DNA from 2 places in the Halomonas sp. BDJS001 genome. Region 1 is predicted to be linked to the other one. Evidence: predicted binding sites of a transcription regulator. Region 1 holds the regulator's gene; the other holds the start of a gene.
What was found. Region 1 encodes FNR, which switches genes on or off when oxygen is low (the NO sensors DNR and NnrR bind a similar motif). Its sites were predicted from a motif close to TTGATNTANATCAA; they were not measured.
Positions count from the first base shown of each region.

Region 2: the regulator FNR is predicted to act here: its motif matches at 2,718-2,731, upstream of OM794_RS07420 (Hsp20/alpha crystallin family protein).

Region 1 is NZ_CP110535.1:3,673,380-3,677,479, reverse strand. It holds gene OM794_RS17165 (DNA polymerase III subunit epsilon) at 1-255, shown strand, start outside; gene ttcA (tRNA 2-thiocytidine(32) synthetase TtcA) at 366-1,286, shown strand; gene fnr (fumarate/nitrate reduction transcriptional regulator Fnr) at 1,279-2,025, opposite strand; gene hemN (oxygen-independent coproporphyrinogen III oxidase) at 2,108-3,541, opposite strand; gene OM794_RS17145 (sulfite exporter TauE/SafE family protein) at 3,617-4,100, opposite strand, start outside.
Region 2 is NZ_CP110535.1:1,647,021-1,651,120, reverse strand. It holds gene OM794_RS07440 (CAP domain-containing protein) at 1-538, shown strand, start outside; gene OM794_RS07435 (CreA family protein) at 554-1,042, opposite strand; gene OM794_RS07430 (BON domain-containing protein) at 1,302-1,862, opposite strand; gene OM794_RS07425 (Hsp20/alpha crystallin family protein) at 2,040-2,192, opposite strand; gene OM794_RS07420 (Hsp20/alpha crystallin family protein) at 2,173-2,547, opposite strand; gene OM794_RS07415 (poly-beta-hydroxybutyrate polymerase N-terminal domain-containing protein) at 2,922-3,614, shown strand; gene OM794_RS07410 (helix-turn-helix domain-containing protein) at 3,974-4,100, shown strand, end outside.

The DNA.
Region 1 (4,100 bases):
CGTATTGGGGCGTTGAATACACTGCTTACCAAGCGGCTAAATTTTGCTCTGCCCAATGCCCAAGTCGATGTGGCGAGACTGCATCAGCGCCAACTGCGGCGACTGCATCCCCAGGTAGAAGCGCCCAGCAGCTTCACCCAGGCGTTGGCATGCTGGCAGGTGCCCGCCATGGGCGTGCAGAGCGTACTGGGCGAGGCCACCGCCAGCGCACTGCTGTATATGCGCCTGCAGCGTGTTATGGCACAGGCTGCTTAGGGAGGAGCCACGAGTAGTTGGGTCAAGGCGAAGAGTGTTGTTAGAATAGCCCCCAATTATTTCTGTGTAGCACCTCTTCTCTTCACCATACCCTCGGCAGTGCCTATACCATGCAATCTCTTGATCACTTTGATCCTGCTCACCTTGATACAGTTGTAGCCACCCCAGCTAACGCTGAGCAAAACCAGCCAGAGCTGGCTGATGCCAAGCAGAAGCGTGAATTTAACAAGCTGCAAAAGCGTCTGCGCCGGGAAGTGGGCAATGCGATTATTGATTACCAAATGATCAATGAAGGCGACCGCGTGATGGTGTGCCTATCCGGCGGCAAGGACAGCTACACCATGCTGGAGATTCTGCGCAACTTGCAGCGCAATGCGCCGGTTAATTTTTCACTGGTGGCGGTCAATCTGGATCAGAAGCAGCCGGGTTTTCCCGAACACGTGCTGCCTGCCTATCTGGATAAGCTGGGCGTGGAGTACCATATTGTCGAGCGCGATACCTATTCGGTGGTGAAGGAGAAGACCCCAGAAGGCAAAACCACCTGCGCGCTCTGTTCACGGCTGCGGCGTGGCTCGCTGTATGGGTTTGCCGAAGAGATTGGCGCCAATAAGATTGCTCTTGGCCATCATCGGGAAGATATCCTCGAAACCCTGTTTCTGAATATGTTCTTCGGCGGCAACCTGAAAGCGATGCCGCCCAAGCTGTTATCCGATGATGGAAAAAATATCGTTATTCGCCCATTGGCTTACTGCAAAGAGGCTGATATTGCTGAATTTTCGCGGTTGATGGAATTCCCGATCATCCCCTGCAACCTCTGCGGCTCACAGCCCAATATGCAGCGTCAGGTGGTCAAAGAGATGCTCGCCGAGTGGGACAAAAAGTTTCCGGGCCGCCTGGAAAGCATGTTTAAAGCGGTGACCAATATTGCGCCCTCCCAGTTGGCAGACCGCAGCCTGTTTGATTTTGAAGGCTTAGAGGCCAAACAGGCGGAACTGCTGGCAGGGCGCATCCAGGCCTTTAACGTCAGCTAACCGTTTGCTCTTCCTCTTCAGCGAGGGTAATCAAGCGCGGCATGTCGAGAATATTGACCTCTCGCCCGGAAACCGCTACCACGTTCTGCTGCTGAAAGCGGCTTAAAATGCGGCTGACGGTTTCCACTGCTAAGCCCAGGTAGTTGCCAATATCGGCTCTGGGCATTGAGAGGCGAAAACTATAGGGTGAGTAGCCCCGGCGACGAAAACGATCCGAGAGCGTAATCAGGAAGCTCGCCAGCCGCTGATCCGCGGTTTTACGCGACAGCAGACGCATCATACGACGATCATCACGTAACTCTTTGCTCATGCTGCGATACAGCTGGCCACGTAGCTCAGGGATCTCTTCCGAGAGTAGATCCAGACGGTCAAAAGGGATCTCGCAGACGGTGGTGGTTTCCAGTGCAATAACGCTACCGGGGTAGTGCTCTTCGTCAATGCCATCCAGTCCCACCAGTTCACTGGGCAGGTAGAAGTTTGTCAACTGTTCGCTGCCGTTACCTTCAGCGGTGATCTGTTTCAAACTCCCTGAACGCACCGCGTAAACGCTGGTGAAAGTGTCACCTTGGCGAAACAGAGGCTCGCCTTTTTTCAGCGGCGCACGGCGGCGAATAATCGCATCGAACTGCCCCATATCGTCCAACTCAAGGGCAAGCGGCAGGCACAGCGAGCTAAGGCTGCAGGTTTGGCAGCGCGCTTCGTGGAGTAGCGAGCGCCGGCTGCTCATGGGTTCCAACATACGATGCTCCTTGAGTGGGTCAGGGTAAAATTAGTAAATTCTTACTTATTGTAGTGGCGTTAGCATGCCTGCAATAAGATGATTAGACAATCTTAGAGTAGCGCTGTCCCGTTTGCCCAGAAAGATGGGCATCGAACGCCATGGCTAAATGGCGAATAAGCAGCCGCCCCATGGGCGTGGCAATAAGTTGATCACCTCTACGGATGATTAGGCCATCTTGCTCGGCGCCCTGTAAACGTTCCAGCGCGGGTGCAAAATAGCGGGGGGCATCAATGTTCCAGCGCTGGCTGACCGCCGCCAGATCAATGCCCATATCGCACATCAGCCGCTCAATCACATCCCGGCGGATTAGGTCGTCGTCACTCAGCCGCACGCCGCGTACGGTGGCAAGCTTGCCTTGATCCAACGCCGCTTCATAGCGCGCCAGGTCGCTAGGGTTCTGCGCATAGACGTCATCGATGCGCGAAATTGCCGAAACGCCAAGCCCGATTAAATCGCACTGGGCGTGGCTGGAGTAGCCTTGGAAGTTGCGCTGTAGCGAACCGTCGCGCTGGGCAATGGCCAGGCTATCGTCAGGGCGGGCAAAGTGATCCATGCCGATATGCACGTAGCCTGCCGCGGTAAGCATCTCGATGGTGGCGCGCAGAATTGCCAATTTCTCTTCGCCACCCGGCAAGTCGTCGACGTTAATACGCCGCTGGGGGGCAAATCGCTCCGGCATGTGCGCGTAATTAAACACGGAAAGACGCGCGGGGTTGAGGTCAATTACCTGGCGAAGCGTATTCGCAAAGCTCTTTTCTGTCTGAAACGGTAACCCGTAAATAAGATCAATATTGAGCGAGCGAAAGCCCAGGCGGTGCGCCTCCTCCATCAGCGTTTCGGTAAGTACCCGAGGCTGAATGCGGTTAATCGCTTTCTGCACCAGCGGGCTTAAATCCTGCACGCCCAGACTAATACGGTTAAAGCCTAACGACTGTAGGTGACGCAGGGTAAACACATCCGCTTCGCGAGGGTCTATCTCAATGGCGTAATCGCGATCAGCAGACGATGAAAGGCCAAAACGGGCGTCCAGGCGATCAATCAGGTCACCCATCTGATTCAAGCTGAGAAAGGTCGGCGTACCGCCACCCCAGTGCAATTGCTCCACTGGTCGTGAGGTATTCAAGTGGCGGGCAGTCAGCACCATCTCGCGGTCTAGCCGGGCTATATAAGGCTCGGCCAGAGCGGTGTTCTTGGTGGCGATTTTGTTACACGCGCAGTAGAAGCAGATCTTGCGGCAGAAGGGTACGTGAACATACAGTGAGAGTGAACGCTTACTGGCATTGCTACGCTCCAGCGCCTGGGTCAGGTCGTCAGGCGTAAACTGGTCGTGAAACGACAGAGCCGTAGGGTAGGAAGTATAGCGCGGGCCGCTAGTGTCGTAGCGGCGCAGCAAGGCTTCATCCCATACCGGCTGCATAGGAGTGGCGGCTGCCGCAGATGCAATGGGCAAGGCAGCGGGGGCATGAACGGGCATGAAGGGGCACTCCGACGTTAGGAAATGCCGCTAGACTAACCCCCAGAGTGGGGGGAAACGTTGAGCCACGTCATACTAATGGAGGTTGTGTGCCGAAAGCGTCCACAGCTGCCACAGGGCAAAAGCGATAATCGTCAGTGCCGCCACGCTGCGCGTTGCCGGGTGGCGAATCAAATGGCTGAGCTGGCGCGCGGCCAGGCCCGTGGCCAGCAGCGCCGGCAGTGTGCCAAGCCCAAAGGCGCCCATCAGCAGGGCACCCTGGAGCGGGTCGGCAATCGCCAAGCTCCAGGCCAACATGGAGTAGACCAGCCCACAGGGTAGCCAGCCCCAAATGGCCCCCAGGGCAAAGGCTTGGGGAAGATGCACCACAGGCATCAAGCGCCGTCCCACAGGTTCGATAAAACGCCAGAGGCGGCGGCCAACGGCTTCGACCTTGAGCAGCCCCTTCCACCAGTTAGCGATATAGAGTGCCATCAGGATCAGCATCAGCGCGGCAAACACCTGAAGTAGCAGTCGCGCCGTAGCGGACAGCGAAAACAGCGTGCCTAGCATGGCAACC
Region 2 (4,100 bases), 2.0 Mb from region 1:
CGCTGCCGGGGCGCTTTTCTTCAGCCTGATCATCATCATGCTCATGGTTTCATCCACTTCATGGGCCAATGATCAGCCCCAGAGAGATGATGCTACCCATCAGGGTGAATGCGAGCCCAACGATCAGCAGCAGTCAATGCTCTCTCAAGTCAACGAAGCGCGTAGCCAAGCACGCCAATGCGGTGACCAACCGTTCGAGGCCGCAGAGCCGTTAACATGGAGCTGCAAGCTTGAAGCAGCGGCCGAAAGCCACTCCAAAGATATGGCCGAGAATGACTACTTTAGCCATACCGGCCCGGAGGGCGCAGGTATCGAGCAACGGGTGGGTAATCAGGATTACACATGGCAAGCCGTGGGGGAAAATATCGCCGCTGGCCACACCTCAGTCTCTGCCGTAGTAGCAGGCTGGCTAGACAGCCCCGGCCACTGCCGCAACATCATGAATGGCGCCTTTACCGAGATGGGCATGGCGAAAGCCGCAGATCCAGAGTCGCGCTACTCGACCTACTGGACACAAACGTTCGGCAATCCTCGCTAGGCGCCCATGAATCAATTATTGCCCGCCTCCTAAATCACCGTAGTGAACAGCCGTAATCGCATTTTTAGGCGAGCCATCAACCAGCTTGGTGCTATAGGTCAGGTACACAAAGGTCTCTGTTTCTGCATCATGCATGCGCACGACGCGCATATTCTTGAAAAGCGCCGAGCGGCGTTGACTAAAAATTACCTCTTGCTCCTCTACTTCCGCGGGGTCGAAGACAATCTCCCCTGTCTGCCGACACGCCACGCTCGCCTCACTGGCCTCCTCAGCCAGCCCCACCGCACCAGAGATTCCGCCAATCTGCGAATAGGAGAGATAACAGGAAATACCCTCAACCTTAGGGTCATCGAAGCGCTCCACTTCAATGGTGTTGTTCGGGCCCAGCAGCTTGAACTCGGTACGCACGCTGCCAATGTGGGCATCCTGGGCGAATAGCGTGGGTGGCAGTAGCGCAAACATAACGATGAACGAGGTGAGGACAACGCGTTTTGGGGAAAACATGGGTAACTTCCTTGGCAAGAGTCAGACGGTGGGATAGGGAAGCGTAGAGGATACCTGATGCGCCAACGTATCCAGATACACAGTTTGCCTCGGGGCATACAACACGCCAACGCCCTGCGCAAAGTCGGGGCGCTCATAACGCCAGCGTCAACACCAATCTCCCCCCACTACATTCCAGAAAAGCGAAGCCAAAAAGACAAAGGGTCGTCGCTCCCCCCTGGGATTCGTCGACCCTTCCCCCTTCTCAACAGCCAACGCATTAAGTTTTTATATTATCTGTAACCTTCCAAACACCGGGTGAATTCCAGACCGCATTATGTATTAAGTTTTTTTCTGCGAGGCTGTGCACCTTCCCACTCAGTGTTACATCATGATCATGCACTTCTACTTTGATGGCGTTAGCATCCTGAACAGCCCTACGTTTCAGTGAGGCTTCAATATCAGCCTTGACAGCCGCCGCCGTCGGCTTAGGTTTTAGAACGATTTGATTGCTAACACCGGTAACACCGGCCAGGTAGCGGATAGAACTAGCAGCCAAACGGCGTTGATACTCCCAGGGAACTTCTCCAGTCAGCGTCACCCAACCATCCTCTACCATTACTTTCAACGGATCATTGGGTATAAATACATTCCACTCCAGCGTGTTCTTCACCGCTCGTGCGATATCCGCATCGGTGCGCTGATTACTTCCTGGCAACTTCACGTCAATTTCTACCGCAACCCCTTTCACACCGCTGACTCTCTGTGCTGCGGTTTCTGCATGCCACTTCTCTGCATAGCTATCGACATGCCCAGCCAGTGTCACAATGCCGTCTTTCACCTCCACTCCAATATCTGTAGCGCGAACGGAGGATTCCCATTGAGTTCAGCAAGCACATCTTGCTGAATTTGAGTATCTGACTTAAACATAGCTATATCTCCTTTAACCGTATGAGTGAACTTAGGCGCAGACACTTTCAGTTAGCACACATTACCTATTAACAATTACTTACCTGACTCAGCTGGCTAATTTAACGTCTAACTTACGTCGTGAAGTCTTTTTTTCTTTAGGCAAAGTAATTGTCAAGATACCATCCTTAAACTTAGCGTCAGCATTTTGCGCATCCACTTCAGCGGGTAAAGCAACCGTCCTAGAAAAAGAGCCTTGCATATTTCCGAATAAAAATACTCATCCTTTTTTCTTCAGTCTCACCAGACCGCTGACCTTTCAATATTACCGAATGCTCAGTCACTTCAACCTCCAATTCTTTTCGATCAATTCCAGAAACTTCAGCACGTACTATTATTTCCTTTTCGCGATCAATAATATCAACCTTAGGGTTGCGTTGAGAGAACAGCCCCAAGCGCTCTTTCAATACATCGTCTTTAAAGAAGGGTTTCATCCAACTGCGTTCAAAAAACCCTTCCATCATACGGTCAAACTCATCCAAGGGGCTCAATGCACGACTAGGTGTCTGGGCATTACTTTTATCCTCTACTGAAGGTTTGATGGCAGTCTTGTTCATTTCATCACTCCTACTTAGGTTTTTCACACAAGCAATACAAAACATATTGCCCATTTCAGTATCGACAAATTCTCTCAATGATCACAAATAACCATTTTATTTTTTATAGCCCAACCCCAAATGAAAAGTAGATTATTAAAGTCATCAAAAAGTATTAACATACGTAAAAATTGACCTAGATCAAAACAGAACATAACACCCAAAATTCATCCAACACCCTTGATAATTATTCTTAGCAACTGCTTTTTATAAAATATAAATTTCAGAGCTTGAGTTTTCCTCGTCAGCGACCAAACTGAAGAGTGAAATAGACACTGATACTAGATAAGCGTAACTGCGCCCATGTTAATAACCGCACGTGAGGCATGAGACATATGTTTTACGAAAATTCTCAGCACCAAGATATTGATAGACTAGTGCGTGCTTCACTGGCGGGGCTGACTATGGGTATTTCACCCTCGTCGGTCATGCTTACTTATTTGGACTGGCTATCCAGCCTGGCCCTTTCGCCAGGAACCCAAGCTCATTTGCTACAAAAAGCGCTTAAAAAACAGCTACGCTTGCTTTCCTGGGCTAGCCATTCGGCTTTTGACCGCAATGCCCCTCCTTGCATTATCCCCTTACCTCAGGATCGTCGCTTTCGCGACCCTAGCTTGCGGGTGGATGACCACCCAGTAGCGCTTAGCGATATACAGGTACCGATCTTCTGTGTCGGCACCGAATGGGACCACGTTGCACCTTGGCGATCCACTTACAGACTGCACTTGCTTTCTGATGCACCTGAAATCACTTTCCTGCTCACCAGCGGTGGCCATAATGCGGGCATTATTAGCCCTCCTGAGCACCCTCACCGGCACTACCGAATAACGGTGGCCCATGAAAAAGATAGTTATATTGACCCCGACACTTGGCTTGAGAGCACAACCATACAGCCAGGCTCCTGGTGGGAAGAGTGGCAAATCTGGCTTGAGAAACGCTCAGGGCCTCTGGTTAGAAAGCCAACTCTAGGGTCAAACGACTATCCGCCATTAGAAGATGCACCGGGGAGCTACGTGAAGCAGCCATGAACAAGGCTTTCTTTTCGACAAGACCAGTCGAACACTGGTTCGCCAGAGAAACGCCAAGACTGAATTAACTGGCAAGATGCAGCTTCAGGGTGCTACCTAATATTGCCCCCCTCTTTTTTAACTTAAGAATCATCACGAACAGCCATTTTTTAAATAAACTTCAAATATAAAAAACACCTACTTTTTTCGTATTGCACAACTCAAAATCTCTTCTACGCTTAATTTCGCCAGCGTCTAAAAAATCAAAAAAAACACATAACTAACTGAATTACAATACTTACGGTAAAACCATTTTTAAAAATCGTTCGTGGCTCACGGCGCTTGCACTAATTTTCGTTGCAGAATCTAGGGTAAAACGTATGGAAACGTTTACTGGTTTGGATAAGCCATATCTCGAACAACGAGCGACTTCCAGTCACTCTTCCCTTTTAATTGTACAAGAGTTGAAAAACCTATCTCGATCCATATTAATCTTGCGTAGAAAAA